DNA from 3 places in the Mesorhizobium sp. B1-1-8 genome. Region 2 is predicted to be linked to each of the others. Evidence: predicted binding sites of a transcription regulator. Region 2 holds the regulator's gene; each other region holds the start of a gene.
What was found. Region 2 encodes PhoB, which activates phosphate uptake and scavenging genes when phosphate is short. Its sites were predicted from a motif close to TGTCATNNANCTGTCAT; they were not measured.
Positions count from the first base shown of each region.

Region 1: a site for PhoB is predicted at 7,975-7,991, ahead of phnC (phosphonate ABC transporter ATP-binding protein). Genes of this name have one in related genera too.
Region 3: a site for PhoB is predicted at 2,333-2,349, ahead of phnF (phosphonate metabolism transcriptional regulator PhnF). Genes of this name have one in related genera too.

Region 1 is NZ_CP083956.1:1,569,889-1,580,064, forward strand. Features, by position in the region: gene FJ974_RS07740 (sugar phosphate isomerase/epimerase family protein) at 1-850, shown strand, start outside; gene FJ974_RS07745 (Gfo/Idh/MocA family protein) at 1,004-2,191, shown strand; gene FJ974_RS07750 (sugar phosphate isomerase/epimerase family protein) at 2,396-3,247, shown strand; gene phnE (phosphonate ABC transporter, permease protein PhnE) at 3,539-4,906, opposite strand; gene phnE (phosphonate ABC transporter, permease protein PhnE) at 4,972-5,925, opposite strand; gene phnD (phosphonate ABC transporter substrate-binding protein) at 5,986-6,894, opposite strand; gene phnC (phosphonate ABC transporter ATP-binding protein) at 7,038-7,892, opposite strand; gene FJ974_RS07775 (DUF1868 domain-containing protein) at 8,070-8,780, opposite strand; gene FJ974_RS07780 (hypothetical protein) at 8,854-9,405, opposite strand; gene FJ974_RS07785 (DapH/DapD/GlmU-related protein) at 9,389-10,012, opposite strand; gene phnL (phosphonate C-P lyase system protein PhnL) at 10,009-10,176, opposite strand, start outside.
Region 2 is NZ_CP083956.1:1,301,843-1,312,018, forward strand. Features, by position in the region: gene FJ974_RS06430 (response regulator) at 1-1,798, shown strand, start outside; gene pstS (phosphate ABC transporter substrate-binding protein PstS) at 2,364-3,422, shown strand; gene pstC (phosphate ABC transporter permease subunit PstC) at 3,487-4,476, shown strand; gene pstA (phosphate ABC transporter permease PstA) at 4,480-5,331, shown strand; gene pstB (phosphate ABC transporter ATP-binding protein PstB) at 5,328-6,131, shown strand; gene phoU (phosphate signaling complex protein PhoU) at 6,153-6,860, shown strand; gene phoB (phosphate regulon transcriptional regulator PhoB) at 6,880-7,569, shown strand; gene FJ974_RS06465 (ROK family protein) at 7,570-8,814, opposite strand; gene xylF (D-xylose ABC transporter substrate-binding protein) at 9,137-10,176, shown strand, end outside.
Region 3 is NZ_CP083956.1:1,582,217-1,592,392, forward strand. Features, by position in the region: gene FJ974_RS07800 (alpha-D-ribose 1-methylphosphonate 5-phosphate C-P-lyase PhnJ) at 1-75, opposite strand, end outside; gene FJ974_RS07805 (carbon-phosphorus lyase complex subunit PhnI) at 72-1,184, opposite strand; gene phnH (phosphonate C-P lyase system protein PhnH) at 1,186-1,797, opposite strand; gene phnG (phosphonate C-P lyase system protein PhnG) at 1,797-2,258, opposite strand; gene phnF (phosphonate metabolism transcriptional regulator PhnF) at 2,397-3,143, shown strand; gene FJ974_RS07825 (zinc-binding alcohol dehydrogenase family protein) at 3,445-4,461, opposite strand; gene FJ974_RS07830 (ABC transporter permease) at 4,532-5,497, opposite strand; gene FJ974_RS07835 (sugar ABC transporter ATP-binding protein) at 5,494-7,047, opposite strand; gene FJ974_RS07840 (ABC transporter substrate-binding protein) at 7,124-8,119, opposite strand; gene FJ974_RS07845 (UxaA family hydrolase) at 8,439-9,944, opposite strand; gene FJ974_RS07850 (GntR family transcriptional regulator) at 10,175-10,176, shown strand, end outside.

The sequences.
Region 1 (10,176 bases), 270 kb from region 2:
CGCCGACGCGGGCGTCGAGATCACCGAACTGTCAACGCATCTGCAGGGGCAACTGGTGGCGGTGCATCCCGCCTATGACGCGCAGATGGATGGCTTCGCGCCGCCATCGGTGCATAACAATCCCAAGGCGCGGCAGGAATGGGCCGTCGAACAGATGAAGTTCGGCGCCACGGCATCGCGCAATCTCGGGCTGAACGCCTCGGTCTCGTTCACCGGCTCGCTGGCTTTCCCTTATCTTTATCCCTTCCCGCAGCGTCCGGCCGGATTGATCGAGGGAGCCTTCGACGAACTCGGCAAGCGCTGGAAGCCGATTCTCGATGTCTATGAGGACAATGGCGTCGATGTCGGTTACGAAATCCACCCTTCCGAGGACGTGTTCGACGGCGCCACCTTCGAAATGTTCCTCGACGCGGTCGGCGGCCATAAGCGCTGCAATATCAATTACGACCCATCGCACTTCCTGCTGCAGCAGCTCGACTATCTCGAATTCATCGACATCTATCACGAGCGGATCAAGGCATTTCACGTCAAGGATGCCGAGTTCAACCCGACCGGGCGGCAAGGCGTCTATTCCGGCTATCAGGGCTGGGTCAACCGGGCCGGGCGCTTTCGTTCGCTGGGCGACGGGCAGGTGGATTTCAGCGGCATTTTCTCCAAGCTCACCCAGTACAATTACGATTCCTGGGCGGTGCTGGAATGGGAATGCTGCCTGAAGCATCCCGAGGACGGCGCGGCCGAAGGCGCGCCTTTCATCCAGCACCACATCATCCGGGTGACCGAGAAGGCTTTCGATGATTTCGCCGCCGGCACGACTGACAAGAAGCTGCTGCGGGCGATGATGGGGATATGACGCTTGCCTTCCCTCCCCCTTGAGGGGAGGGTGGCCCGAAGGGCCGGGAGGGGGCGCTTCATGCCGAGCTCCACGCCGGACGACCCCACCCGATCCGCCGCGCGGATCGACCTCCCCTCAAGGGGGAGGTGAACCAACGAGGGAGACAAAGAAATGGTCGGCGCATCGAAGTCGGAAACGGGAGGCGGCCCGATCCGCTATGGCATGGTTGGCGGCGGGCAGGGCGCCTTCATCGGTGCGGTGCACCGCATCGCGGCGCGCATGGACAATGACTTCGTGCTGGTCGCCGGCGCGCTGTCGTCGGACCCGGCGCGCGCCAAGGCCTCGGCCGAGGAACTCGGGCTCGACCCCGAGCGCAGCTATGGCTCCTATGCCGAGATGGCCAAGGCCGAGGCCAAGCGTCCCGACGGCATCGAGGCGGTGGCGATCGTCACCCCCAACAACGTGCATGTGCCGGCGGCCAAGGCCTTCCTCGAAGCCGGCATCCATGTCATCTGCGACAAGCCGCTGGCGACCTCGCTGGCCGAGGCGAAGAAGCTGGCGGCGCTGGTCGAAAAGACCGGCAAGGTGTTCGTGCTCACCCACAATTATACCGCCTATCCGATGGTGCGGCAGGCGCGCGAAATGGTGGCCAAGGGCATGCTCGGCGACATCCGCATCGTGCAATCCGAATACCCGCAGGACTGGCTGACCGAGGATCTTGCCGCCACCGGCCAAAAGCAGGCGTCGTGGCGTTCCGATCCCAAGCAGGCCGGCGCCGGCGGGGCGCTCGGCGACATCGGCACGCATGCCTACAATCTGGCGCGCTTCGTCTCGGGACTGGAGCTCGATTCACTGTCGGCCGATCTCGACGCCTTCGTACCGGGGCGTCAGCTCGACGACAATGTCAACGTGATGCTGCGCTTCAAGCCGGCCGGCAAGGGCCATCCGGCCAAGGGCATGATCTGGGCGAGCCAGGTGGCGCCCGGCCATGAGAACGGGCTGAAGCTGCGCATCTACGGTTCCAAGGGCGGGCTGGAATGGGTGCAGGCCGACCCGAATTATCTCTGGTATACGCCGTTCGGCCAGCCGAAGCAGCTTCTGACCCGCGCCGGCGCCGGCGCTATGCCGGTCTCCGCCCGTGTCAGCCGCGTTCCATCGGGGCATCCCGAAGGCTACCTCGAAGGTTTTGCCAACATCTATCAGGAGGCGGCGCGAGCGATCCGGGCAGCACGCAAGAAGGGCGGCAAGCCGGGCAAGGACGTCGTTTTCCCGACGATCGAAGATGGCGTCGAAGGCATGGCCTTCATCGAAGCCTGTGTGAAGTCGTCGAAGAAGAATGGGGCGTGGACGAAGCTTTAGGGCGGCGCCCCCTCACCCGGATTGCCAGCCGAATTGCAAGGGCAATTCGGGGCAATCCGACCTCTCCCCAGGGGGAGAGGAGGTGGCAGGCGCCGGCGCCAAGCTCTTCTCCCCAACGGGAGAAGGTGGCCGCGAAGCGGCCGGATGAGGGGGAGTGTGGCCCGGGCGCAAGTGGTTGGCCGCCAAGCTGGGGGAGGGATGTCGATGAAAATCGGCATGTGCATGTTTTTATGGACGACCAGCGTGTCGAAAAAGCACGAAGCGCTGCTGAGGGACATCAAGGCGACCGGCTTCGACGGCGTCGAGATACCGGTTTTCGTCGGTAAGCCCGATGATTACAGAAAACTCGGCGAGATGCTCGATCGCATCGGGCTGGAGCGGACCGCGGTCTCGGCCATGGGCGATCCGGCGATGAACCTGATCTCGGCGGATGCGGCGACACGCAGGGCTGGCGTCGACTACATGAAATGGGCGATCGACTGCAGCGCAGCCCTTGGTGCGAATACGCTTAGCGGCCCGCTGCATTCGACGCTCGGCGCCTTTTCCGGCAGCGGGCCGACGACGGCCGAGAAGAAGCGCTCCGTGGCTTCGCAGCGCGCCATCGGCGATCATGCGGGCAACAAGGGCGTCACCATCGGGCTGGAAGCGCTCAACCGCTTCGAATGCTATCTGGTGAACACAATGGACGACCTGTCGGAGCATATCGAAGCGATCGACCGGCCGCACATCAAGGCGATGTACGACACGTTCCACGCCAATATCGAGGAGGCCGACCCGATCGGCGCCTATACGCGCAACCGCAACAACATCGTCCATATCCATATTTCGGAGAACGACCGCGGCGTGCCGGGACGCGGCAACATTCCCTGGAAGGAGACGTTCGCCGCCATCCGCAAGAGCGGCTATGACGACTGGCTGACCATCGAATCCTTCGGCCGTTCGCTGAAGGATCTGGCGGCGGCGACCAAGGTGTGGAGGGATTTCGCGGAGAGCCCGGAATCTGTCTATCGCGAGGGGTATAGGCATATCAGGGATGGGTGGAAGAAGGCGGCGTAGGGGCTCTTCGCCCTGGCCATTTCTATTTTCGTTCGCGACGGTAGCCAGGTGGTTCCCCCACTCCGTCTCGGCTTCGCCGAGCCACCTCTCCCCCCTCCGGAGGGAGAGGAAAGAAGCCTGGTGGCGCCGGGGGAGGAAAAGCCTCGCCTTCGAGGACAGGCGCGGCTCGGACAGCCTGGCGCCTTTCCTCTACCCCGTCGATCGGGGGAGAGGTGTCGAGCGCAGCTCGACGGAGTGGGGGTCGACCCTTGGCTCGGCACTGTACGATGCCCGCGCTTATGGTTCACAAGGTTACCCCTGCTGAGCCTGCAGCCTGTTGTAGTCGTGGATCGTGCGGCTCAACCGGCGGCGCAGGAAGTTGGAAATGTTGTCGAAGATGAAGACGACGGCCAGCGTCAGCAGCACCATGTAGAAGACGTTGGCCCAATTGGAATTGGTGCGCATGGCTTCCCACAGCTTCAGGCCGATGCCGCCGGCGCCGACGGCGCCGATGATGGTCGCGCCGCGGGTGTTCGATTCCCACTGGTAGAGTGTCTGGCTGATGAAGATCGGCACCACCTCCGGCATCACGCCGTAGCGCTGCACCAGAAGGCCGTTCGCACCTGTCGAAAGCACGCCTTCGCGCGGCTTGTCGTCGATGTTCTCCAGCGCCTCGGAATAGGTTTTGCCGAGCGTGCCGATCTCGGTGAAGAAGATGGCGGCGCTGCCCGCCAGCGGGCCGGGGCCGAAGGCGCGGGTGAAGAACAGCGCCCAGATCAGCATGTCGACCGAGCGCATGAAATCGAAGAAGCGTTTCAGGACCTGGCCGAGCACCCCGCTCGGCGTGAGGTTGCGGGCGGCGAAGAAGGCAAGCGGGAAAGCGACGATGCCGCCAAGCAGCGTGCCGAGGAATGCCATGACGATGGTCTGCAGCAGCTTCGTCCAGACATCGCCGTGCTGCCACTGGGCGTTGTTCCAGATGTTGTCTCCGGCAAGCGCCAGGTTGGACGTGCCCGGCTGCAGTTCGGGTCCCGAGACGATCAGCGACACCACTTCGCCGGCCGACTTGCCGAAGAAGGGCGAGCGCGTGTCGAAGACGAAATTCGCCCAGCCGAGAAAGCGCTTGCGCACCTTGACCCGGTCGGCGGTGACGCGCACCTCGCCGACAAAGCCCATTTTAGCGACGACCTCGTCGTCATGCACGGTAACCCAGTCCGGCACCGGGCCCGTCACCACAGGCTTGCCGCCGGTCAGCGAAATGGGAACTGTCTGCCCGTAAGCGACAATCGTCGCCTGGGTCTTGTCGAAGGTGACGGACCTCGCCTGGCCGTCGATCTGCACGGTATACGTCCCATCGGGATTCTTGATCACCCAATCCGGATTGGGATTGTCGCCAAGGGCTGAGAAGCGCGGATATTTCGGCGTGATCTCCGGCTGATCGAGCCGGAATTCCGGCTGCAGATCGTAGCTGATCCATTGCGACAGGAAGAGCGGCAGGCGTTCCCAGTGGGACTCACGCAGCACCTGCGGCAGGCTGAAGAACCATGCGGCATAGATCAGATAAAGCACGGTGCCGGCGAACAGGAACAGCGTGCCGAAGCGCTGGTAGAGCGGCCGCCGGAACACGTGCGGGAAGCGCTCCTCGATCGACAGCATTTCTTCGGCGGTCAAATTCGTCATGGTCGGTCTTTTGTTTTGACCATGATCTTTTCCGAAAACCGGGCTCCACTTTTCGGGATCATGGTCTAAGCGCCCATCAGGAAGGCCTGTTCGCCGACCAGCTTGCGGCGCAGCCAGGCGGAGAACTGGTCGACGATGAAGATCGTGGTGAACAGCAGCAGCACCAGGGCCAGCGTCTTGGCGCCGAAGCCGCGCGAGATGGAAAGCTTCAGCTCCTCGCCGATGCCGCCGCCGCCGACGGCGCCGATGATGGTCGAGGCGCGCACGTTGATCTCGACCCTCAGCAGCGTGTAGGAGATGAAATTGGGCAGCACCTGCGGCAGATCGGCAAAACGCACCCGCTCGAACCAGTTGGCGCCGACAGCCCTCAGCCCCTCCTCGGGGCGCATGTCGACGTTCTCGTTGATCTCGTAAAACAGCTTGCCCAGCGCGCCGATCGAATGCAGGCCGATGGCGATGATGGCGGCCACCGGGCCGACCGAGACGATGGCCGCGAACAGGCCGGCGATGACGATCTCGGGGAAAGCGCGTAGCAATTCCATGAAGCGTTTGACGACCAGGCGCAGAATTGGGCTCGGCGTCAGGTTGCGCGCCGCGATGAAAGAGAAAGGAATGGCAAAGACGAAGCCGATGAAAGTCGCGACCAGCGCCGTGTTGACCGTGGTCAGCATCAGCTCGAAATATTCGGGGATATAGAACCCGCCCCAGACATAGACACGGCCGAGCGGGAAGTTGAACTCCTGTGTGCCTTTGTCATGCGGCGAAGCGATATCGAACAGCGCCCGCCAGACGTCATTCCAGTCCTTCGGGATCAGCCAGCTCAGGAAATCGAGGATATGCGGCAGCCGCTCGAAGAAATGCCCGGCATTGGCTTCGTCGGCAAACCACATGCTGGAGAACATGGCGAGAAGCAGCAGGCCAACGCCGAGCGCCGTGTAGAAGCGGCGCAGCGAGGTCTGGCGCCGCCAGGCATCGGCCTGCTGGCGGGTGGCGTCGGAATGGAATGTCGCTGATGTCATGATCGGGACATGCAAAAAGGGCGGCGCTGGAGGAAGCCGCCGCCCTTTCTGATCTTGCCGTCAGCCGCCGATCGCGGCTTTGCGGGCTTCGACGATGACGCTGTAGAAGTCCGGCTTGACCGGGACGTAGCCGGTGAAGTCGCCGCCCTCCACGCCTTCGAAGCAGGCCTTGTCCTTGGTCGGCAACTGGGTGAAGAAGTCGGTGAGCTTGGCGGTCATATCGGCGCCGAGCGCGGTGCGGACGACCAGCGGGCCGTTCGGGATCAGGCCCGAGCGCCAGACCTCGACGAAGTCGTTCGGGTCGACGGCGCCCTTGGCGACTTCCTTGTGGAAGGTGCCGGAGGTGTAGCCGTTCTTGAAGTCGCCGATGCCGGAGGAATCGTCCACCGCCACGTCGACCTTGCCGTCGCGCACGGCCAGCACGTTGTTCTCGTGGCCGCCGTTGAACTGGGTGGAGGCGAAGTAGGTTTCGTTTGAGGCGCCGGTGTCCTTCGGAATCTGGGTCAGCGGGATCAGATAGCCCGAGGTCGAATCCGGATCGGCATAGCCGAGCTTCTTGCCCTTGGCCGACTTGATGTCGGTGATGCCGGAGGTCTTCAGCGCCAGGCCGATCGAATAATAGCCGGTGGAGCCGTCGGTCTGCTTGGTGGTGAGGATCGGGGTGACAGCTTTCGGATCCTTGAGGTAGACGCTGGCATAGCCGGAAGCGCCAAGCTCGGCGAAATCGAGCGTGCCGCCGAGCAGGCCCTGGATGACGCCGTCATAGTCGGCGGCCGGGAACAGCGACACCTTCTCGAAGCCGAATTCGGCCTTCAAGTGGTCGGCGAGGCACTGGTAGTTGCGCAGACGGTCGGCCTCGTTCTCACCGCCGAGGATGCCGACGCGGAACTCCTTCATGTCTGCCGAATGAGCGGCGCTGGCTGCCATGGCCAGCAACGAAACGGCGCCAAAAACCATTGTCCTGAACATTTTGATCTCTCTCCTTGTGTTCCGGCTTCGCGCCGGCGTTCGAAATTTCAAGTTTAGCCTTTGACGCTGGCAGGCGATCCGGGTTGCTCTTTTCGGTGTTCATGATGTGCCCGGAATCCAGTCGGCCGGGTCCACGAACACATTCAGCCGGGAAAGGCTGGTTCGAGCGGTCCGGCGGATGCGGTGATCTTTGACTTGACGTTGACGCTGGTCGAGGTGATGGCCTCGGAGATCTCGGCGCCGCCGGCGTCGGCGCCGTAGACCATGCGCACGGCATCGCGATCGAGATCTTCCGGCCCGCCGTCGAAGACGACCTTGCCGGCGGCCATGCCGATGATGCGGTTGCAATAGGCGCGCGCCGTGTCCAGCGTGTGCAAATTGGTGACGACGGTGATGCCTTCGCGCAGATTGATGTCGCGCAGCGAGTCCATAACCACCTTGGCGTTGAGCGGGTCGAGCGAGGCGATCGGCTCGTCGGCCAGCAGTACCTTCGGTTCCTGCATCATGGCGCGCGCGATCGCCACACGCTGCTGCTGGCCGCCGGAAAGCGTGCCGGCCGGCTGCAAGGCGGTGCGCGCAATATCGAGGCGCTCGAGAGCGGCCACTGCTTCGGCGCATTCTACCCGCGAGAACAGGCCGAGCAGGTTGGAAAATGTCGAGCGGTGGTTGAGGCGGCCGAGCAGAACATTGGTCAGCACGTCGAGGCGCGGCACAAGGTTGAACTGCTGGAAGATCATGGCGCAGTCGCGCTGCCAGCGCCGCAGCGGCGAACCCTGCAGGCGGGAAACCTCGGCGCCGTCAAAAAAAATCGACCCCTGGCTGGGATCGATGAGGCGGTTGATCATACGCAGAAGGGTCGACTTGCCGGCGCCCGAACGGCCGATGATGCCGACCATCTGACCTTGCGGAATCGAGATGTTGATGTCGCTGACGGCGGTGTTCTTACCAAATCGTCGGGTGACGCCTCGGATTTCCAGCGTGGCTGAAGAAACTGACATGGGGCAACACTCCAGTCCGTCACAGTTTGAAGGTCTGTTAACCTTCGCTATCGCAGGCCGATGAAGCTGGGGTGTCGGAATGATGTCAGTTTTGTTACAGCCCACAGGCTGGTTGGCTTGAGCCAAAGCGCATCGCGCAAAACCGATTTCAAGCGAACGCGCTTTGGGCAACACGCATCACGCCAGGACCAGCAATTCCTCGAAATGCTTCATGTCCCTGAAACTGCAGAAGGCCGGAGGCCTGAGCTCGATCACCGGCGCCTGACGATCCAGGAGTGTCAGGCAGTTGTCGAACAGCTCCTGCCAGGCGGAAACCCGCTCATCGGCGAGGCGGCGGATCTGGTAGGCGAAGGTTATGTGGAAGACGTAAGTGTCGTGGTCCGGGTGGCGGTAGCCAAATGGCACCGAGAGCGCGTCGCGCCAGGCCCGAAGAACGCGCCGGTCTTCTTCTGAGGCGCCGGCAACCGTCAGGCCGGTCGGCACCACTTCGACCACCTTGATCTTGAAGGCGCCGCGATCCTCGAAGCCCTGCAGGCGCTCGAGGTAGAGCCGGGTCATGTCATCGATGCCGGTGTCGAGCGCCACGTCGGCAGGCCAGTAGGGAAGGCGGCGGCGGTATTCGATGATGCCCTGGAACAGCGTCATGTGCAGGCTGGAGATCGGCGTGAAAACGAGCCGGTCGGCATCCGGCATGGCCAGCATGCGCTCACGCACTTCGATGATGGCAGCTTGCGAAGGAGAGCCTTCGATCAAATGGCAAACGACGGTGTTGCCCGGTTCGAGGAGGAAGTTGCCCGATGTGTCGTAGCGGGTGCCGAGATGGACCGGAGGCGTCGGGTTGGCGCCTTCGAAATATCCTGCGAGCGAAGATCTAACTGTGTCGAGCATGGCAATCTCCTTGGGGAGATCGCCCTCCTGTCCGAGTCCTGTGTCAAGGATGTGAAACTGTAGCGAGCAGGCATCAAAGGCAGGGATTCGCCAAAGGCTCGCGATCGACTTCAAGGAGCTTATCCATCTCGGCAACGAACTGCCTTCGATCGACTGACCTTATTGAATTGTAGAGCTTGATACCGTCACCCTGGCACGAGGCGCCGTGGCGCTTTGCAGCTATCGCCCGGACTCGACGCTGCTGGTCTTCCAGTGCCGCTGGCGTGGTGCCAGAATTCCGCACGATAAACGCCTTGATGCGGTCGATCTGAGACTGAAGAAAGACAAGGTAGTCACGGTCTTGCTCGGGAGAGCAGGTCTCTCCGATCGCTTCGACCTCGGTATAAATCATCCAGGCGCAAAGGACGGCGCCGCGAGGGTCGCTCTTTGGCTGCTCAGCGAGAGCATGCCGAGGCAGAAAAGTCGCCAGCCCAAACAGGCAAAAGCCAATCCATCGTTTCAGCATTCCGGCCTCCAGAGCTTTCAAACGCGACGAAAATGCAGTCGATAGTAGGCAAAATGCAGATGCGGCGCCATTGCTCTTACCCAGGCGGATGAGAGCGGGGCGCCTATCTTCTGCCGCCATGCTTCTCCAGGAACGCCTCCGCCGACAGCTCGCGGAAATCGTCCAGTGCCGCTCGCAGCCGGGCATGGTCCCAATCCCACCAGGCGAGCGCCTGGTAGCGTTCGGCGGTGCGGCGGTCGAAGCGCTCACGGATCGGCTTTGCCGGCACGCCGGCGGCGATGGTGTAGGGCGCGACATCCTTCGACACGACCGCGCCGGCGCCGACCGCCGCGCCGTCGCCGACGGTGACGCCGGGCAGGATGGTCGAACCGTGACCGAGCCAGGTGTCATGACCGATGGTGACGCGCTTGGCGCGGCGCTGGGCGAAGAATTCGCTCTCGTGCTCGGCGTCGTCCCAATAATCCGAAGCGCGATAGGTGAAGTGGTGAAGCGTCGGCCGCCAGGTCGGGTGGTTGGTGGCGTTGATCCGCACGCTTGCGGCAATGTTGGAGAACTTTCGAATAGTCGCGCACCAGACGGCACAGTCCTGCATCATGTAGGAGTAGTCGCCAAGCTCGCTTTCCGAGACGCGGCTGCGCTCGGCGATCTCGGTCCAGCGGCCGAGCTTCGAGTTCTCGACCTGCGCCGTCTCGTGGATCAGCGGCGCTTCCGAAAGCTTCTTCGTCATGCGGCGATTTTTCCGGCGGCAAAGGCGGTGACGTCGATGACGCGGTCGGCAACCGCCTCGCGCACATCCTGGTCGTGGAAGATGCCGAGAAGTGCTACGCCCGCCGCCTTTTTGGCGGCGATGAGGGCAATGACGACGTCGCGGTTCTGGGCGTCGAGCGAAGC
Region 2 (10,176 bases):
GCGGCACCAGTTCGCGCGCAAGGGGGCGATGATCGCCTCCGACGGCTCGCTCTATCTCATCGGCTCCACCACCGACATCACCGAACTCAAGCAGCGCGAGGCCGAACTCAGCGAGGCACGCCAGCGCGCCGTGCTCGCCGACCGCGCCAAATCGGAATTCTTGGCCAATATGAGCCACGAAATCCGCACGCCGATGAACGGCGTGCTCGGCATGGCCGAGCTGCTCGCCAAATCGGACCTCGACCCGAAGCAGAAGACCTTCACCGACATCATCGTCAAATCGGGCAATGCGCTGTTGACCATCATCAACGACATTCTCGACTTCTCCAAGATCGACGCCGGCCAGCTGGTGCTCGACCCGGCGCCCTTCAATCTCGCCGAGGCGATCGAGGACGTGGCGACGCTGGTCTCGACGCGCGCCAAGGAGAAGGATCTCGAACTCATCGTGCGCGTCCAGCCCGGCCTCGACGGCCAGTTCGTCGGCGATGTCGGCCGCATCAGGCAGATCGTCACCAACCTGCTCGGAAACGCGGTGAAATTCACCGACGAGGGCCATGTCCTGGTCGATGTGACCGGCGAGCGCGGCCCGACAGGCACCAAGCTCACCATCTCGGTTACCGATACCGGTATCGGTATCCCCGAGGACAAGCTGAAGCTGGTGTTCGAGAAGTTCAGCCAGGTCGACACCTCCTCGACAAGGCGGCACGAAGGCACCGGGCTCGGCCTTGCCATCACCTCGAGGCTGGTCGAGCTGATGGGCGGCGGGATCGGCGTCGACAGCGCCGAGGGCAAGGGCTCGACCTTCTGGTTCACCGTCACCTTGCCGCGGGCCGGGCAGCAGAACGGACAACGCATCATGCCGGTCGACGTGACCGGCGCCCGCGTGCTGATCGTCGACGACAATGCCGTCAACCGCTCCATCCTCAGCGAGCAGATGGCTTCGTGGAGCTTCGATGCCTGCGCGGCGGAAAGCGGCGCCGAGGGGCTCAAGGTGCTGATTGCCGCCGCTGCTTACGGCGTGCCGGTCGACTGCGTCGTGCTCGACTATCAGATGCCGGGCATGACAGGCGCCGAAATGGCGCGCATCGTGCGCAACACCGCAGGGCTCGCCCACACGCCGATCATCATGCTGACCTCGGTCGACCAGTCGCTCGCCAACGCCACCTACCGCGAGCTTGGCATCGACGCCCAGCTGATCAAGCCGGCGCGCTCGTCGATTCTGCTGGAGACGCTGGTCGCCACCATCCAGCGCCACCGTCACAGTACGACGGCCGTGCCGCTGGCCACCGGGGCCGGTGCCCATCCCGTCTCGACGCAAGCGCAGGCGGCGGCGCTGGATCGCGCGGTGCTGCAGCCGCAGCCGGTCAGGGCTCGCCCGCGCCCGGCCAGCGCCGATAGCGGGCTCGACATCCTGGTTGCCGAGGACAATGAGGTGAACCAGATGGTGTTCACGCAGATCCTCGGCGAAACCGGCTATCATTTCGAAATCGTCGGCAACGGCCGCAAGGCGCTGGACGCCTTCGGCAAGCTCAATCCGCGCATGATACTGATGGATGTGTCGATGCCGGAGATGAGCGGGCTGGAGGCGACCGCCGCCATTCGCCGGCTGGAGGAGGACACGGGAACGCATGTGCCGATCGTCGGCGTCACCGCGCATGCGCTGAAAGGCGACCGCGAACGCTGCCTGGAGGCCGGCATGGATGATTACCTGCCAAAGCCGATCAGCCCGAGGGCGCTGCTGGAGAAGCTCGAGCGCTGGCTCGGCACCGACGCTGAGACCCGGCGCAGCGCCGGCTAGCGCAATTCCAGGGAAAGTGCGCAGCGGCTTCCCGTCGGAATTGCGTAAGAACAAACACTTAGTACGCTTCCCGCTTGCGCGGCAATCACCGTCCGTCAGTCGCCGCCGCCCTGAACGCCTGACGCAGGCGTATGGTGCGATCGCACCATACCAAATGAAACGCCAAGCCCGGACAATAAAACCATCGATTCCGCCTCTTGATTACGGGCGGGAGCGGCGACCGCCGGCAAGAAACAGCGTCATTCTACCCCAACGGACCTGTTTTCGGCGATGGCTAGGCCATGATACGCTCTGGCATTCAGGCAACGCGCTCTCGTCCGGATTTTATTTCCCGGCGGCCGCAACCCGGCCGCCGGGATCAAAAGCCATACAAGTTACTGATTCGCGCGATAAACTCCGGCTGGTTCGCCAAGGCCATCCGAGGCCACTCCAGACATCGCTGTTCAGGCGTTACCGGGCTGACATGAAACTGTCATGCGACTGTAATAATCGAAGGCTATTGCCCTCGGCGGGCGCCAAAACAAAAGGGTGCCGAGAGACCATCTTCCGAACAGGAGCAGGCCACATGAGACATTTCATCCGCTCGGCGGCCGTTGCGATTGCAATGGCTGCGGCGTCCACCCTCACCATGTCCGCAGCGTTTGCGGCAGACATCTCGGGCGCTGGCGCGACGTTCCCCTACCCGATCTATGCCAAGTGGGCCGACGCCTACAAAAAAGAGACCGGCACCGGCCTCAACTACCAGTCGATCGGTTCCGGCGGCGGCGTCAAGCAGATCAAGGCCAAGACCGTTACCTTCGGTGCTTCCGACGCGCCGCTGAAGGGTGAAGACCTCGACGCCACCGGTCTCGCCCAGTTCCCGATGGTGATGGGCGGCATCGTGCCCGTCGTCAATCTCGCGGGCATCAAGCCGGGCGAGCTCGTCCTCGACGGCCCGACGCTGGCCGATATCTTCGTCGGCAAGATCACCAACTGGAACGACCCGGCGATCAAGAAGCTCAACCCCAAGGTCAAGCTGCCCGACCAGGCTATTGCCGTTGTCCATCGTTCGGACGGCTCGGGCACCACGTTCAACTTCAGCTACTATCTGGCTGACGTGAACGCCGACTGGAAGTCCAAGGTCGGCGTCAACACCGCGCTCGAATGGCCGGTTGGTATCGGCGCCAAGGGCAATGAAGGCGTTGCCAACAACGTGTCGCAGACCGGCGGCGCGATCGGCTATGTCGAATATGCTTATGCCAAGCAGAACAAGCTGACCTACACCGAAATGGTGAACAAGGACGGCAAGAAGGTCGAGCCGACCGCGAAGGCGTTCTCGGCCGCGGCAGCCAATGCCGACTGGAGCTCGCAGCCGGGCTATGGCGTCATTCTCGCCAATCAGGCCGGTGCCGAATCCTGGCCGATGACGTCCGCGACCTGGATCCTTCTGTACAAGAAGCCCGCCGACGCCGCGGCCACCAGCGAAGCCCTCAAGTTCTTCGCCTGGTCCTATGCCAAGGGCGACAAGATGGCGGCTGAACTCGACTACGTTCCGATGCCCGACAAGGTCGTCAAGAGCGTCGAGGAAATGTGGAGCAAGGACATCGTCGGCAGCGACGGCAAGTCGCTCTACGCCGCCAAGTAACTCTCTTTGCCGCAGGAGGGCGCCGACGGCGCCCTCCTGCCTTCTTTCGAGCACGAGGGGCTAGATGACCACCGTTTCAGAAGCCACGCCGGCGTCGAGCACCATGCGATCCAGGGATGCGACAGTCCGGCGCTTCGCCTTCACGGATATGGTGTTCCGCGAGGCGACCCGCGTTTCCGCCGCTCTCGTCCTGCTCATCCTCGGTGGGGTTGCGATCTCGCTGTTTGCCGGCTCATGGGAGGCACTGTCGAAGTTCGGCTTCTCGTTTCTGACGACCGAGGCGTGGAACCCGGTCACCGAGAATTTCGGCGCGCTGTCGCCGATCTACGGCACTATCGTTACGTCGGCCATCGCAATTCTGATCGCGGTTCCCATCGGCATCGGCATCGCCATCTTTCTTACCGAGCTTTGCCCGAGACCGCTGCGGCGTCCAATCGGCATCGCCGTCGAGCTTCTGGCCGGCATCCCCTCGATCATCTACGGCATCTGGGGCCTGTTCGTGTTCGCGCCGTTCCTGCAGACGATGGTACAGCCCGTCATCATCAACGTTTTTCACAACGTGCCCGGGCTTTCCAGCCTGTTCGCCGGCCCGCCTTACGGCATCGGCCTGCTGACGTCGTCGCTGATCCTGGCCATCATGGTGCTGCCGTTCATCACCTCGATCACCAAGGACGTGTTCGACACGGTGCCGGCGGTGCTCAAGGAATCGGCCTACGGAATCGGCTGCACGACCTGGGAAGTCACGCGGCGGGTGGTCATTCCCTATACCCGCGTCGGCATCATGGGCGGCGTCATGCTCGGCCTCGGCCGCGCGCTCGGCGAAACCATGGCGGTCACCTTTGTCATCGGCAACGCGCACCGCATCAGCGCCTCGCTGTTCGCGCCGGCGACGACGATTTCCGCAACCATCGCCAATGAATTCACCGAGGCCGATGGCTCACTCTACACCTCTTCGCTGGTGGCGCTGGGCCTGATCCTGTTTGTCATCACGTTCCTCATCCTTGCCATCGCACGCTATATGCTGATGCGCATCGACGCCCGCACGGGAGCCTGACCGATGTCGACAGCTGAATCGCTTCATCAGAGCCGCAAGAGGAAGAATGGCGTGATGATGACGCTGTGCGTCGTCGCCGCCGGCATCGGCCTTGCCTGGCTGGCGCTGATCCTCGGCGCACTGATCTACAAGGGCCTGTCCGGCGTTTCGCTGGCCGTGTTCACCGAAATGACTCCGCCGCCCGGCGATGCCGGCGGCCTGCTCAATGCCATCTACGGCAGCGTGGTGATGACCGTCATCGGCGTCGTCGTCGGGACGCCGATCGGTGTCCTGGCCGGGACCTACATGGCCGAATACGGCCGCTTCTCGCGCCTGACGACGATCGTGCGCTTCATCAACGACATTCTGTTGTCGGCGCCCTCGATCATCATCGGCCTGTTCGTCTATGAGCTGATGGTGCGGCCGATGGGGCACTTCTCGGCAATCGCCGGCGCCGTCGCGCTGGCCATCCTGGTCATCCCGGTTGTTGTGCGCACCACCGAGGACATGCTGAATTTGGTGCCGAACGCCTTGCGCGAAGCCGGCACCGCGATCGGCGCGCCGCGCTGGGTCGTCATCCGTTCGGTTGCCTATCGCGCCGCACTTTCCGGCATCGTCACCGGCATATTGCTGGCGATCGCCCGCATCTCCGGCGAGACGGCGCCGCTGCTCTTCACGGCGCTCAACAACCAGTTCTGGTCGAGCAACCTCAACGCGCCAATGGCCAGCCTGCCGGTGACCATCTTCCAGTTCGCTCTCAGCCCCTATGAAGAATGGCAGCAACTGGCGTGGACCGGCGCACTCATAATCACCCTTACGGTTCTTGGGCTGAGCATCTTCGCCCGCAGCCTTACCGGACGCAGAGAGGACAGATGAAACCGATGTTGTCCACCGATTTGAACGTAGCCGACACGACCGTCGAGAAAGCCAAGATCGAGGTCAAGAACCTCAACTTCTATTACGGCCAGTCAAAGGCGCTGAAGGACATCAGCCTGTCCTTGCCGGAGCGCAGCGTCACCGCCTTCATCGGCCCGTCGGGCTGCGGAAAGTCGACGCTGCTGCGCGTCTTCAACCGCATCTACGAGCTCTACCCGAAGCAGACCGCCGACGGCCAGGTACTGCTCGACGGCAAAAACATCCTCGACCGCTCGCAGGACCTCAACCTGCTCAGGACCAAGATCGGCATGGTGTTCCAGAAGCCGACGCCGTTCCCGATGTCGATCTACGAGAACATCGCCTTCGGCGTCAGGCTCTATGAGAAGATCAGCAAGGCCGAAATGGACGGCCGCGTCGAGCAGGCGCTGAAACGCGCAGCGCTTTGGACCGAGGTCAAGGACAAGCTCAACGCCAGCGGCCTCAGCCTCTCGGGCGGCCAGCAGCAGCGCCTCTGCATCGCCCGCACCGTGGCGGTGAAGCCCGAGGTCATCCTGCTCGACGAGCCGGCCTCGGCGCTCGATCCGCTGTCGACCGCCAAGATCGAGGAACTGATCGACGAGTTGCAGGCCGACTACACGATCGTCATCGTCACCCACAACATGCAGCAGGCGGCGCGCGTGTCGCGGCAGACGGCGTTCATGTATCTTGGCGAACTGGTCGAGTTCGACCGGACGGAGAAGATCTTCACCTCGCCTCGCGAGAAGCGCACGCAGGACTACATCACCGGCCGCTTCGGCTGAGTTCACACGAGGACATAAATCATGGCCGAACATACTGTCGCTTCCTTCGACGAGGATCTCGGGCAGATCAGCCGGCTCATCCGTGACATGGGCGATCTTGCCGCGTCCATGGTCGGCGCCTCGACCAAGGCCCTGCTCAATTCCGACAACGCGCTCGCACAGCGCGTCGTCTCCGACGACGCCATCATGGACGCGCGCCAGCGTGAACTCGACGACCGTGCCATCACGCTCATCGCCAAGCGGCAGCCGATGGCAGACGATCTGCGCCACGTGGTCGGCTCGATCCGCATGGCCGGCGACCTCGAGCGCATCGGCGACCTGGCCAAGAACATCGCCAAGCGCGTCGGCTCGGTCGGCATCAGCGCAGCACCCCGCGATCTTTCGCATTCGATCGACTCGATGGCGCAGATGGTGCTGATCCAGGTCCAGGCCGTCATCCAGGAATATACGGCGGGCGACGCCACGGCACTCGCCACGCTGCGCAATGCCGACGAACGCATCGACGTCAAATACACGTCCGTGTTCCGTGAACTCCTGACCTACATGATGGAGGATCCGCGCAACATCACGGCTTGCACGCATCTTCTGTTTTGCGCCAAGAACCTGGAGCGCATCGGCGACCATGTCACCAACATCGCCGAGAACGCCTATTATGTGTTGACCGGCACGCAATTGCCCGCGAACCGTCCGAAGCAGGACGAGACCGCGATGTCGACACCGGCCACCTGACAACAAGGGTAACCTGCCGATGATCGCGCCGCGCATCATGGTGGTGGAGGACGAGGAGCCGCTGGGCGTGCTGCTCCGCTACAACCTCGAATCCGAAGGCTATCAGGTCGAGGTGGTGACACGAGGCGACGAAGCCGAGATCCGCCTGCAGGAGAACGTGCCCGACCTTTTGGTGCTCGACTGGATGGTGCCGGCGGTTTCCGGCATCGAGCTTTGCCGCCGCCTCAGGATGCGTCCCGAGACCGAGCGGCTGCCGATCATCATGCTGACCGCGCGGGGTGAAGAAAGCGACCGGGTGCGCGGCCTCTCGACCGGCGCCGACGACTATCTGGTCAAGCCGTTCTCGACGCCGGAATTCATGGCGCGGATCAAGGCGCTGCTGCGCCGCGCCAAGCCGGAAGTGCTGTCCAGCGTGCTCAAGGTGGGCGATATCGTGCTCGACCGCGAGTCGCACCGCGTCTACCGCAAGAAGAGCGAGATCCGGCTCGGGCCGACCGAGTTCCGGCTGCTCGAGTTCATGATGCGGCATCCCGGCCGGGTGTTCTCGCGCAGCCAGTTGCTCGACAATGTCTGGGGCGAGACGATCTATATCGACGAGCGCACGGTGGACGTGCATGTCGGGCGCCTGCGCAAGGCGGTCAACAACGGCCGCATGCCGGACGTGATCCGCACCATCCGCGGGGCGGGTTACGCGATCCGCGAGGATTGATCAGGCCACGTTCTTGCCTGCCGTGCCAGTTCGCGCCTGCACGCCCGGCGCAAAAATCTCCTGGTCGACGAAGCTCAGCGCACGCATGGCGCAGCCTTCGCGGATCAGCGGCAGTTCGTTCGGCTCGGTGTCGAAGGAGATCGATGTCGAGTGCTGGCCGCCCGCGGTCTGGGCGATCGCCTCGCGCAGCGCCGGCTCGATCAGATCGAAGGCGGCCGCGCTGACGCCGACCATGGCGACAGGTGCGGGATCGATCAGCGCGAACAGGCTGCCGAGGCCGAAGCCCAGCGCCTCGCCCGCCCGCCGATAGGCCTCGCGCTCCGGGCCGTCCTGCAGCCTCGCCTTTGCTGCGAGCGCCCGCATGTCGGCATCGCCGACATCGACCGGTTCGGCGTCCTCGCTCATCTTCATGGCGCTGCGCCAGATGGCGTAGTTGCCGGCATAGGCCTCGACGCAGCCGCGCCGCCCGCAGCGGCAGAGCGCGCCGCCCGGCCGATGGATCATATGGCCGAACTCGCCGCCCGAGGAATGCGTGCCGGTGAAAAGCTCGCCCTTCAGCACCAGGCCCATGCCGATGCCGTGCGACAACAGGATGGCGATGAAATTGTCGCGGTAGCGGTCGGGATCGCGCCATTGCAGCGCCACCGCCATCATGTTGCAGTCATTCTCCATGGTGGCCGGAATGCCGAATTCCTTCTCCAGAATGTCGGCAAAAGGGATGTCGGTCAGTGGCGTGATCGGCGACCACAGCATGGCGCGGGCATGGGAATCGGTGATGCCCTGGATGCCCATTGCGATGCGGGCGACGCTGCCGATGTCGAGGTCCGGGTCCTCCAGCCGGCGCCGGACTATGCCAACGCATTCGCCGATCAACGCGTCGCGCGATATCGTCAGCGTGTCGAGGCGCCGCTGCTCCTCGGCGACGACCTGGCCCGTATAGTCGATGACGGCGACCGAGAGGAAATTCAGCGACAGCACCACGGTCACTACCGCGGCGGCTTCCGGATTGAGGGCAAGGCCGACCTGAGGCCGCCCGCGCTTCAGCGAAGCGGTCTCGCTGGACTTGCTCTCGGCAAGAATGCCTTCCTGGATCAGGTCGGCGGAGATTGCCGAAATGGTCGAGTGGCTCAGCCCCGTGGTGGCGGCGATCTCCGTCCGCGACGGCTGGCCGACCCGGCGCACGGCCGAAATCACCATGCCGCGGTTGCGCCGGCGCAGATCGTCGTGGCGGATTCCGACCGACATGGCTTCGCATTTCCTCCCGGTCATCGCGGCCTTGTGATGATGCATGGGCCGTCGGCGATGCGCCAGCGGTTCAGTTTTGTTGGAAAACCGCCGAACCGCAGTAGTTTTTTGTTTTTGCTCCAGGATAGTGGCAGAAGCCAGTAGAGCTGTCATTATTTATTGCGGCACTCGAAAAAAGTTTCGAGCCGATCAGAAACCATCAGAATCGCAGTTGACAGGGCTATTGCCCCGGGTCAGTATTTTTTTTGAGGCTCGAAAAAAGCCTCTGTGCCGGCCTACGGGCCAGTCTGGTCGCGCCGCACAGGGCGCAGGGAGGAATATCATGAAGAAATTCGCAGCCGCCATACTGGCGGGTGTTGCCATGTCGCTGACGTTGGCGTCGGTCGCCGAGGCGAAGGACAAGGTGATCGGCGTTTCGTGGTCGAACTTCCAGGAAGAGCGCTGGAAGACGGATGAAGCGGCGATGAAGGCGGCCATCGAGGCCGCCGGCGACAAGTATATTTCCGCCGACGCGCAGTCCAATCCGGGCAAGCAGCTGACCGACGTCGAAAGCCTGATCTCGCAGGGCGCCAATGCGCTGATCATCCTGGCACAGGATGCCTCGGCAATCGGCCCGGCGGTGCAGAAGGCGCTCGACGAGGGCATCCCGGTGGTCGGCTATGATCGCCTGATCGAAAACAAGGATGTGTTCTACCTGACCTTCGACAACAAGGAAGTCGGACGCATGCAGGCCCGCGAGGTGTTCAAGGTCAAGCCGGAAGGCAACTACGTCTTCATCAAGGGCTCGGGCGCCGATCCGAACGCCGATTTCCTGTTCGCGGGCTCGATGGAAGTGCTGAAGGCGGCAATGGACAGCGGCAAGATCAAGAATGTCGGCGAGGCCTATACCGACGGCTGGCTGCCGGCCAATGCGCAGAAGAACATGGAGCAGTTCCTGACCGCCAACGACAACAAGGTCGACGCGGTGGTGGCGGCCAATGACGGCACCGCCGGCGGCGTTGTCGCGGCGCTGACGGCACAGGGTCTTGCCGGCACGGTGCCGGTGTCGGGCCAGGACGGCGACCACGCGGCGCTGAACCGCATCGCGCTCGGCACCCAGACCGTGTCGGTGTGGAAGGATGCGCGCGAGCTCGGCAAGAACGCCGCCGAGATCGCCTCGCAGCTCGCCGACGGCAAGAAGATGGCCGACATCGCCGGCGCCAAGGACTTCACGACGCCCGGCGGCAACACCGTCAAGTCGCTGTTCCTGACCCCGGTCGCCATCACCAAGGACAACCTCAACGTCGTCATCGACGCCGGCTGGATCAAGAAGGACGAGGTCTGCGCGGGCGTTGCCGCCGGCAGCGTCGCCGTCTGCAACTA
Region 3 (10,176 bases), 280 kb from region 2:
GCGGATCATCCGCTTGGTCTGCTCGTCGAGATAGGCGAAGTTGTAGGTGGCGATCTCTGTCGGTTGCGCGCTCATTCAGCGGCCTCCCTCTTTTCTTCAGCCTTGCCGGGATTTTCCCGCGCGTCATGCTCGGCGCGCATACGGCGCACCAGGTCGAGCTCGGCCTGGAAGTCGACGTAGTGCGGCAGCTTCAGATGCTCGACGAAGCCGGTCGCCTGGACATTGTCGGAATGCGAGATGACGAATTCCTCGTCCTGCGCCGCGGCGACGACGTCCTCGCCGAGCTCGCCGGCGCGCAGCGCCCGGTCGCACAGCGCCATGGCCATCGCCTTGCGCTCGCTCTGGCCGAAGACCAGGCCATAGCCGCGGGTGAATTGCGGCGGCGCCTTGGCCGAGCCCTTGAACTGGTTGACCATCTGGCATTCGGTGACGCGGATGGAACCGAGCGGCACGGCGAACGGCAGTTCCGGCACATCGAGCTCCAGCTCGACCTCGCCGATGCGGACCTCGCCGACGAAGGGATGATTGCGGGCATAGCCGCGCTGCGTCGAATAGCCGAGCGCCAGCAGAAACCCTTCGTCGCCGCGCGACAGCGCCTGTAGGCGGATGTCGCGCGCCATCGGGAATTGCAGCGGTTCGCGCGTGATATCGCCGGGCACATGGTCCTGCGGCATGTCGCCGTCGGCCTCGATCAGGCCTTCATGGGCAAGAATCGAGGAGACGCGCGGCATGGCTTCGGCATCGCCCTCGCGCTGCACGGGCGCATCGACATCGGCGCCGGCGGCAAGTTCCGGATCGAGCAGGCGATGCGTGTAATCGAAGGTGGGCCCAAGCACCTGTCCGCCTGGCAGGTCCTTGTAAGTCGCCGACACCCGCCGCTCGGCCTGCATGGCGCCGGTGTCGACCGGCCTTGTGTAGCCGAAGCGCGGCAGCGTGGTGCGATAGGCGCGCACGAGAAAGATCGCCTCGATCATGTCGCCGCGCGCCTGGACGACGGCGAGCGCCGCCAGTTCGCGATCATAGAGCGAGCCTTCGCTCATCACCCGGTCGACGCCAAGCGCCAGCTGCTCGACGATCTGGTCGAGCCGCAGCGCCGGCACCGAGCGGTCGCCGCGGCGGCGATCGGCAAGCAGGCGATGGGCGTTGGCGATCGCGGCTTCGCCGCCTTTTACCGCGACATACATGTCAGGCCTCCATCGTCTTGATGCGGGTGGTGCGCGGCAGGCAGGCGAGGCTGCCGGGGGCGGCCAGGATGATGTCGACGCCGCGTGGAAAACGTTTGTTGTTCTGCTTCCACTGCTCGACGAAATGGCGTGGCATGCCGGTTGGCGCGATCATTGCCGCCTTTTCGATGCCAGGCCCCTCGAGCAGCAGCGACGGACCCGTGGCGAGATCGCCGACCAGGAGGATCAGCGTCGTCGAGCGGTCGGGATATTCCTGCGTGCCTTGCGAAAAGCCGTCCAGCGCCGCCATTTCCGCCGGGTTGGCTATCAAGGCGAAATGCGCATCGGCCGGCGTGTTGGCCAGGGGCGCGCCGGTGTGGAAGCCGAGCCAGGATTTGACCGCGCCTTCCGCCTGCAGCGGCGGATCGAGCCAGAGCGGCGTGTCGTTGTCGCAGAGCGCCAGCGCTATGGCGCCGGCGGTCGCCGACAGCGGCGCCGGCGGTTGCGACAGCTGCGGCAGGGCCTCGATGCTGCCCGGCCTGGCCATCGCATCCATGACGGCGCGGAACACGGTTTGCGCGTTGAAGACCGGATCGGCGAAGCCGCCTTCGATCGATTGCGTGGCGATATCCATCAGTCCTCTCCGCGCACCATGGTGAAGAAATCCACTTTCGTGGCCGCCGTCTCGACGCGCCGCTTTTCGCGTGCCGCATCCAGCGCCGTGCGCAAGGGCGCCACCAGCTTTGTCTCGACCGTCTGGCGATGGGCCGGATCCTGCCAGAGCGCGTCGGCAATCGCGGCGAGCTTCGCCTTCGCCTTGTCGCGGCCGAGCGCATAGGAATGGCCGACCTGGCCGGAGGGCAGCCGCACCGTGGCGCGGGTGACGGTTGCCTCGCCGACATTGAAAGGCGCGCCGCCGCCGCCGATCCGGCCGCGCACCGTCACCAGTCCGGTTTCGGGGCCGCGCAGCAATTCCGCCTCCGAGGGCAGGCCGGCATCGTTCCATAGCCGTGCAATGTCATCGGTCGCCGCATGTGCCAGCGTCGCCATCGCCGCCTTGCGCTCGGCCTGCTCGCGCGCTTCCTGTCCTCGCATGGCTGTCTTCCTCGTTAATTTGTCTATTGATATAGACAACTATACAAATTATACTCATCACGTAACGAGAGTCCATGACGGGTGCATGACAAAAGGGGAAAAAATGACTTGGGGCGAAAAGATGCCTGGGGGCAAAGAATGACCGGACTGGCGAGCAGCATCGAAAGGCGCAGCGGCGTGTCGCTGTGGCGGCAGATCGCCGACAAGATACTGCAGGCAATTGCGACCGGCGATTTCGCCGAGAATGCCGCGCTGCCGCCTGAAGTCGTGCTGGCCGAGCGCTATGGCGTCAACCGCCACACGGTGCGCAGCGCGATCGCCGCCCTTGTGCAGGAAGGCGTGCTGAGGGCCGAGCAGGGGCGCGGCACCTTCGTGCTGTCACGCAGGCGCCTGTCCTACCCGATCGGCGCCCGCACGCGGTTTTCGACTGGGCTGCAAGGGCAGACGAGCGAACGGCATATCGCTCTGCTGTCGTCATCCACCGAGCCGGCCAGCCGGCGCGTCGCCGAAGCGCTCGGGCTTGCCAGCGGATCGGCCGTGATCCGCCTGGAGACGCGCGGCGAAGCAGACGGGCATCCGGTGTCGCGCGCAACGGCCTGGTACGATGCCGGGCGCTTCACCGGCATAGACGCCGCCATGGCGGAGACCGGATCGGTCACCGCCGCGCTCAAGCGCTTCGGCATCAACGATTATCTGCGGCAATCGACGGTGCTTTCGGCACGTCATGCCGATGCCGACGACCTTGCGGCACTTGATCTGCAGCCCGGCGCCATCGTGCTGGTCACCGTCGCTGTCAATGTCACGCTCGACGGCCGGCCGATTCAGTTTTCCGAGTCGCGGTTCCCGGCGGAGCGGGTGGAGCTGAAGCTGTCGGCGAACGATTAGTCTTCGACATTGTCATTCAGAGCGATAACCCTGAGGTCGTCATCCTCGGGCGGAGCGACGCGAAGCGGAGCGCAGACCCGAGGATCCATTCCGTTACCTTGATCGTAAAGTGCGGCGGAGCAGAATTCTGGATCGTTGCAACGCCTCGATGTCACGGAATGGATCCTCGGGTCTGCGCTGCGTCGCTACGCTCCTTGCTCCGCCCGTGGATGACGAAGGGATAGACGCTCGGCCAATCACCAGGACTGCGATTTGCCAGGGCAGACAACCATCCAGTTCGCAAGACCTCGACGCGGGCTTCCTACCCGACTTCGATAACAGCCTTGATCAGCCCCGACTTCTCATACGCCCATCTGGCGAGGTCGCGTGGCGTTTCGGCAAGTGTCGTTCGATGCGTGACAAGCTTCTCCAGAGGCACGGCGCCGTCGCGGATCGAGGCGGCGACATGGTTGAAATCGGCTCTGAGCGCGTTGCGGCTGCCGACAAGCGTCATCTCGCGCTTATGGAATTCGGGATCGGAGAAGCTGATATCGTCCTTGACGACGCTGACCAGCACCAGTGTGCCGCCATGCGCGACATGAGCGAAGGCCGATTGCACCGATTGCGTGTTGCCGGTGGCATCGAAGACAAGATCGAAGCCTTCGCCGCCGGTGGCTGACCGCACCAGTTCGGTCGCCGCTGCCTTCGAGCCGTCGAGCGTGGCAAAACCCAGCTTGTCTTCGGCAAAGCCAAGCCGCTCCGTGCTCATATCGAGCATGCTGACATCCAGTCCGGCGATGCGGGCAAACAGCGCCGTGCCAAGGCCGATCGGCCCGGCGCCGATGACCAGCGTGCGCGCGCCGGGCGTGCCGAGCGAACGCCGCACGGCATGGGCGCCGATGGCCAGGAATTCAACCGCCGCGGCATCGGCCAGCGACAGGCCGTTTGCCGGATAAAGGTTTTGCGCCGGCACCAGGATCTCGTCGCACATGGCGCCGTTGCGATGCACGCCTAGCACCTCGATTGTCATGCAGCAGTTCGGCTTGCCATGCCGGCAGGCTATGCATCGGCCGCAGGCAAGATAAGGATTGACGATGACCGGCTCGCCGACGGCCAGATCCACGCCGTCACCCTTTTCGGCGACGGTGCCGGAGACTTCGTGGCCCATGATGCGCGGATAGGCGAGGAACGGGTGCTTGCCTTCGAAGATGTGATAGTCGGTGCCGCAGATGCCGACATGGCTGACGGCGACCCGCGCCCAGCCGGGCGGCGGCGCGCCGGGCGCGGCGCGGTCTTCGAGGGCAAGGTCGCCGGGCGAGCGGCAGACGACGGCTTTCATACGCAATTCCAGTTTCAAAAGAGCGCCGGCCATCGGCTAAGCCGGGCCGGCGCGGAAGGTCAGGGAGCAGTCATTTGCCGCGCCGGCGCAGACCGTCGAAATAGACGATGACGATGATCAGCACACCGGTGATGATGCGCTGCCAGAAGGCGTTGACGTTCAAGAGATTGGCGCCGTTGTTGATAGTGGCGAGGATGAAGGCGCCGAGCAGCGGCCCGTGCACCGAACCGACCGCGCCGAACAGCGAGGTGCCGCCGATCACCGAGGAGGCGATCGCCTGCAATTCCCAGCCCTCGGCCTGGGTCGGATTGCCGATTCCGATGCGGGAGGCAAGCAGCACACCGACGAAGGCCGCGCATAGGCCCGACAGTGTGTAGGCCATGTAGATGGTGCGCTGGACATTGACGCCGGACAGGCGTGAGGCCTCGGCATTGGAGCCGACCGAGAACAGATAGCGGCCCCAGCGGCTGTGATGCAGGAAGATGTAGGCCGGGATGCCGACCAAGATTACCATCCAGAACAGATTGGGGACGCCGACGAAGGAGTTGCGCGAGAATTCCTGGAAGGCGTCGTTGTTGATCGAGATCGAATTGCCATTGGTTATCAGCAGGCCGATGCCGCGCAGCGAAGTCAGCGTTGCCAGCGTGATGATGAAGGGCGGCAGGCCCATCTTGACGATACCGAAGCCGTGGAACATGCCGATGGCGACGCCGACCAGAAGAGTTATCAGGATGGCGGCAAAGACCGGCACTCCGGCATTGATCAGCATCGCCGTGGTGACGGTGCAGAAGCCGACGACCGCGCCGACCGAAAGATCGATGCCGCCGGTGATGATGACAAAGGTCTGGCCGACCGCGAGGATAGCGATCATCGAGCCTTGGCGGAGGAGGTTTGAAATATTGTTGGCCGAGGCGAAGCTCTGCGTCGCCACGGACAGAATGACCCACAACAGAACCAGCAGCGCGAGCAGCGTCAGTCCGAACAGGGCGTTGTAATTGCGCTTGGTTTTTTCGGCGGGGATCGCCTCGGTGCTCATTTTTGTCCTCCCGTCTTTTCTTGTTTCTCGGCCAGTGCCTGACCCAGTATGTCCTCATGGCTGGCGGTGCGGAAACCATGCGTGGCGACCAGCTTGCCGCGCCGGAACACATGCAGCGTGTCGGCGAGTTCATAGACCTCGGGCAGATAGGACGAGATCAGGATGATGCCGGCGCCTTTGGACAACAATGTCGAGAACAAGCGGTAGATCTCGGCCTTGGTGCCGACATCGACGCCGACCGTCGGCTCGTCGAAGATGAACAGCTTGGCGCCATGCGCCAGCCACTTGCCGATGACAATCTTCTGCTGGTTGCCGCCCGACAGGCTGGAGGCCAGCGCGTTGCGCGTTGGCGTCTTGATGCGCAGGTCGGCGATCTGGCGGTCGGCCTCGGCCTTCTCCCTGGCGTTGGAGATCAGGAGATTGCTGGAGATGCGCTTATAGATCGGTAGGTTGAGGTTAAGGCCGACCGGCAAATTGAGGCAAAGACCCTGATCGCGGCGGCTTTCCGGCGCCAGCGCCATGCCGAGCCTGATCGCGTCATGCTCGGAATTGATCTGGACCTCCTTGCCTTGCCAGAGGATCTGGCCGGCCGATTTGCGATGGCGGCCGTAGAGCGTGGTGACGAATTCGCTGCGCCCGGCACCGATCAGGCCGTAAAGACCGACGATCTCGCCGGCGCGAACCGTCATCGAGACATTCTCAAAACCCTTGCCGGAGAGATTTCTCGCCTCGACGATCGCCGCGCCCGGCGTGAAGTGCTCCTTGTGGTAGATCTGTTCGATCGAGCGGTTGATCATCATCTTGACCAGCTCGGCGTCATTGGTCTCGGCGATGTTGCGGGTGCCGACCAGCGTGCCGTCGCGCAGCACCGAGACGCGATCGGCAAGCTCGAACACCTCCTCCATGCGGTGGCTGATATAGATGATGGTGACGCCTTCGCCCTTCAGCCGCCGGATCAGCGTGAACAGCTGGTCGGCTTCCTTGCGGGTGAGGTAGGCAGTGGGCTCGTCGAAGATCAGGAACTTGGTACCGCGCACGGTTGCGCGGGCGGCGGCGATCAGCTGCTGCTGGCCGATGGTGAGATCGCCCAGCATGACATGCGCCGGCAGGTCGAAGCCGAGGCCGTCGATGATCTTCTGCGCCTCCTTGACCATGGCGCGCTGCTGAAGAATGCCGAAGCGGGATTCCTCCTCGCCGAGGAACATGTTGGCGGCGACAGTGAGATGGCGGCAGAGCACCACTTCCTGGTGGACGGCGTTGATGCCGAGCGCCATTGCCTCATGCGGGGTGGCAAGCGCTGCCGGCTTGCCTTCCCAGAAGACTTCGCCGGAGGTGCGCGGCATGACGCCGGTCAGCAACTTGATCAGCGTCGACTTGCCGGCGCCGTTCTCGCCGACGATGGCGTGGATCTCGCCGGACTTGAAGGCAAGGTTCACGGGCTTCAGCGCGTGTGTGCCGGGATATTTTTTCTCGAGCCCTTTGAGTTCGAGGATCGTCCTGCCGGGCTCCAGCGTGGGGGCTGGATGCAATTCCTGCGCCGTCGACGTCATGACAATCCTCCCAGATTGGTCTCAACGGAATGTTTCCGGGGCGATGCCGCCCCGGAAACGCGTGGCATGACGCGCCTTATTTGAGCTTCGGGTTGAGCAGCGCGTCGATCTTCGGCTCTTTCATGTTGGCCTTGGTGACCAGGTTGGCGCCGGTGTCGACATTGGCCTCGACCTTCTCGCCCTTCGAGGCGGCCAAAGCGGTCTTGATGCCATCGTAACCCATCCGGTACGGATCCTGGACGACCAGACCCGAGATGATGCCGTCATTGAGGAACTTGATCAGCTTCTCATCGCTGTCGAAGCCGATCAGCGCGACCTTGCCGCCGAGATTGTTTTCGGCGACCGCCTGGCCGACGCCCTGCGCCATGATCAGGTTCGAGGCGAAGATGCCCTTGAGGTCCGGATTGGCGGTGATCAGATCGGTGGCGATGTTCAAGCCCGTGGTGGCCTGGCCATCGGCATATTTGTCGGCGACAAGCTCGAGGCCCGGATACTTGGCCTTGATCTGCTCGATGAAGCCTTGCTTGCGCTGCTCGAGCGAGCCGGCGCCGGGAAGCGCCGTGATCAGCGCGACCTTGCCTTCCACCTTGCCGCCATTGGCGGCGCCGATGGCGGCGGCGAGGCCGTCAGCGGCGACGCGGCCGCCCTGCACGTTGTCGGTGGTCAGGAACGACGTGAAGGCCTTGGAGTCGGCGCCGGAGTCGATGCCGATGACCTTGACCTTGCTGGCGGCCTCGTCGATCGGCTTGCCGAGCGCCTTGAACTCGGTCGGCGAGATGACGACGGCCGCCGGGTTGCTGGCGACGGCGTTTTCGAGGATCGAGATCTGGCCGTTGACGTCGGTTTCGGCCTGGGCGCCGAGCTCCGGCACGTTGACGCCGAGATCCTTGCCGGCCTTGCGGGCGCCGGCCAGAACGATCTGCCAATAGAAGGATGTGGTGTCCTTGACGATGATCGGAATGGTCACGTCGGCCGCCGAGGCGGGCGCGGAATGCATCGCGCCGGCGAGCATCGAAGCGGCGGCCAAAGCCAAGAAGCCGCGGCGGTTGAGAAGGCTGGTCACGAATTTCATTAGGTTCCTCCCTAAGTCGCCTGGTGAAGGTTGCGGAAGCTCCATCTGGATAGGCGCGGCCCAAACAGAACTTTATCAATAAAAAACAGATGCCGTTTTTTGATAGAGCATTGCCGTGACCGATGCAAGCGATGTCTGTTGTCCTGCGCGATGCGGGTCAGCGTCCGTTAGGCTCGTCCCTGGCAGTGCTCGGATGCTCCCGTTCCTCCTTGTCGACACGGAACAATAATTTCATATTTATGTCAACATGGAATATACATTCCATCGCATGTGAAGGCCGCCTCCTGGTCGGTGGCGCTTCCGCCGATACGGCCCGCGATTAAAGCGTCGCGCCCAGGTGCCAGGGCACGAATTCGTTGTCGCCGTAGCCAAAGTCCTCGCTCTTGGTCTTGCGGCCGGATGCCGTCTCGATGATCAGCTCGAAGATCTCGCGGCCCATGCCGGCGATGGTCTTCTCGCCAGAGGCGATCACGCCGCAATTGACGTCCATGTCCTCTTCCATCTGGTGGTACATGGTCGAGTTGGTGGCGACCTTGATCGACGGCGTCGGACGGCAGCCGAAGCAGGAGCCGCGGCCGGTGGTGAAGACGATCACATTGGCGCCGCCCGCCACCTGGCCGGTGGCAGAGACCGGGTCGTAGCCGGGCGTATCCATGAACACCAGGCCGTTGCCGGTGACCTTCTCGGCGTAGCCGAAGACCCCGTTGAGCGGCGTCTGGCCGCCCTTGGCGACCGCGCCCAGCGACTTCTCCAGGATGGTGGTCAGGCCGCCGCGCTTGTTGCCGGGCGAGGGGTTGTTGTCGATCGAGGCGCCATGCTTGGCGACATGCTCCTCCCACCATTTGACATAGCCGTCGAGCTTGGCGGCGATCTCGGGCGTCGCGGCGCGATAGGCCAGCAGATGCTCGGCGCCATAGATTTCGGTCGTCTCGGAAAGGATGCCGATGCCGCCGACTCCGGCCAGGATATCGACGGCAGCGCCCAGCGCCGGATTGGCGGTGATGCCGGACATACCGTCGGAACCGCCGCATTGCAGGCCGACGACGATCTCGCTGACGGGAATAGGCTCACGCTTCAGCTGGCCGACCTCCTCCGCGATCTCGGCCAACACGCCCATCGCCTTCTCGACCGATTTGCGCGAGCCGCCGGCCTCCTGGATGTTGAAATGGCGCTTGCCCGCGGCGGCGCCCTTCTGGCCGTAGAGGGTAAGCTGGTTGACCTCGCAGCCGAGGCCCACCATCAGCACGCCGCCGAAATTCGGGTGGCGGGCGTAGCCGGCGAGCGTGCGGTGCAGCACCATCATGCCGTCGCCGGTGGCGCTCATGCCGCAGCCCTGGCCGTGAACGATCGGCACGAAACCGTCGATGCCGGGATATTTCGGCAAAAGCCTGCGGTTGGCCTCGTCCGCGATGGCGTGGCAGACGGTGGCCGAGCAATTGACGCTGGCGATGATGCCGACGAAGTTGCGCGTGCCGGCGCGGCCGTCGGCGCGACGGTAGCCCATGAAGGTGCGCTTGCGGTCGGCCTCGGTGGCGTGCTCGGCCTCGCTCGGCGGCACCACCGGCAGCCGGCCGGATTCAAACACCAGATTATGCGAATGGACGTGTTCGCCCGGCGCGATGTCTTGTGTCGCGCGGCCGATCGCCTGCGCGTATTTCACCACCGCCTCACCGGCGGCGATCGGCTTGATCGCCACCTTGTGTCCGGGCTCGATCGCGGTCAAGGTCACCGCTCCGCCCGGCAGCGGCGTGCCGGTCTCGATGCGGCCATTGGCGACCGCGACATTGTCGGCGGGCGAAAGAAGAATGGTGTTTGCGGTGTTCACGGGCGGCTGTCCTGGGTAATCCTGGGAATGCGGGCGGATTGACATACGCCCGGTTGTATATAATGTCTTTTATCGTGAAAAAACATTTTTGCGTCAATTGTTTTTTCATCGGGGCGCCGTGCGTCCTTTTCGAACGCGCGGGCACTCCGGGCCTGACACCGAAGGAAGTTCCATCATATCGCGCTTCAAGCCGGCCGTCGCAAGCGCTGGCAAGGGCAACGGGGCAGGGGAT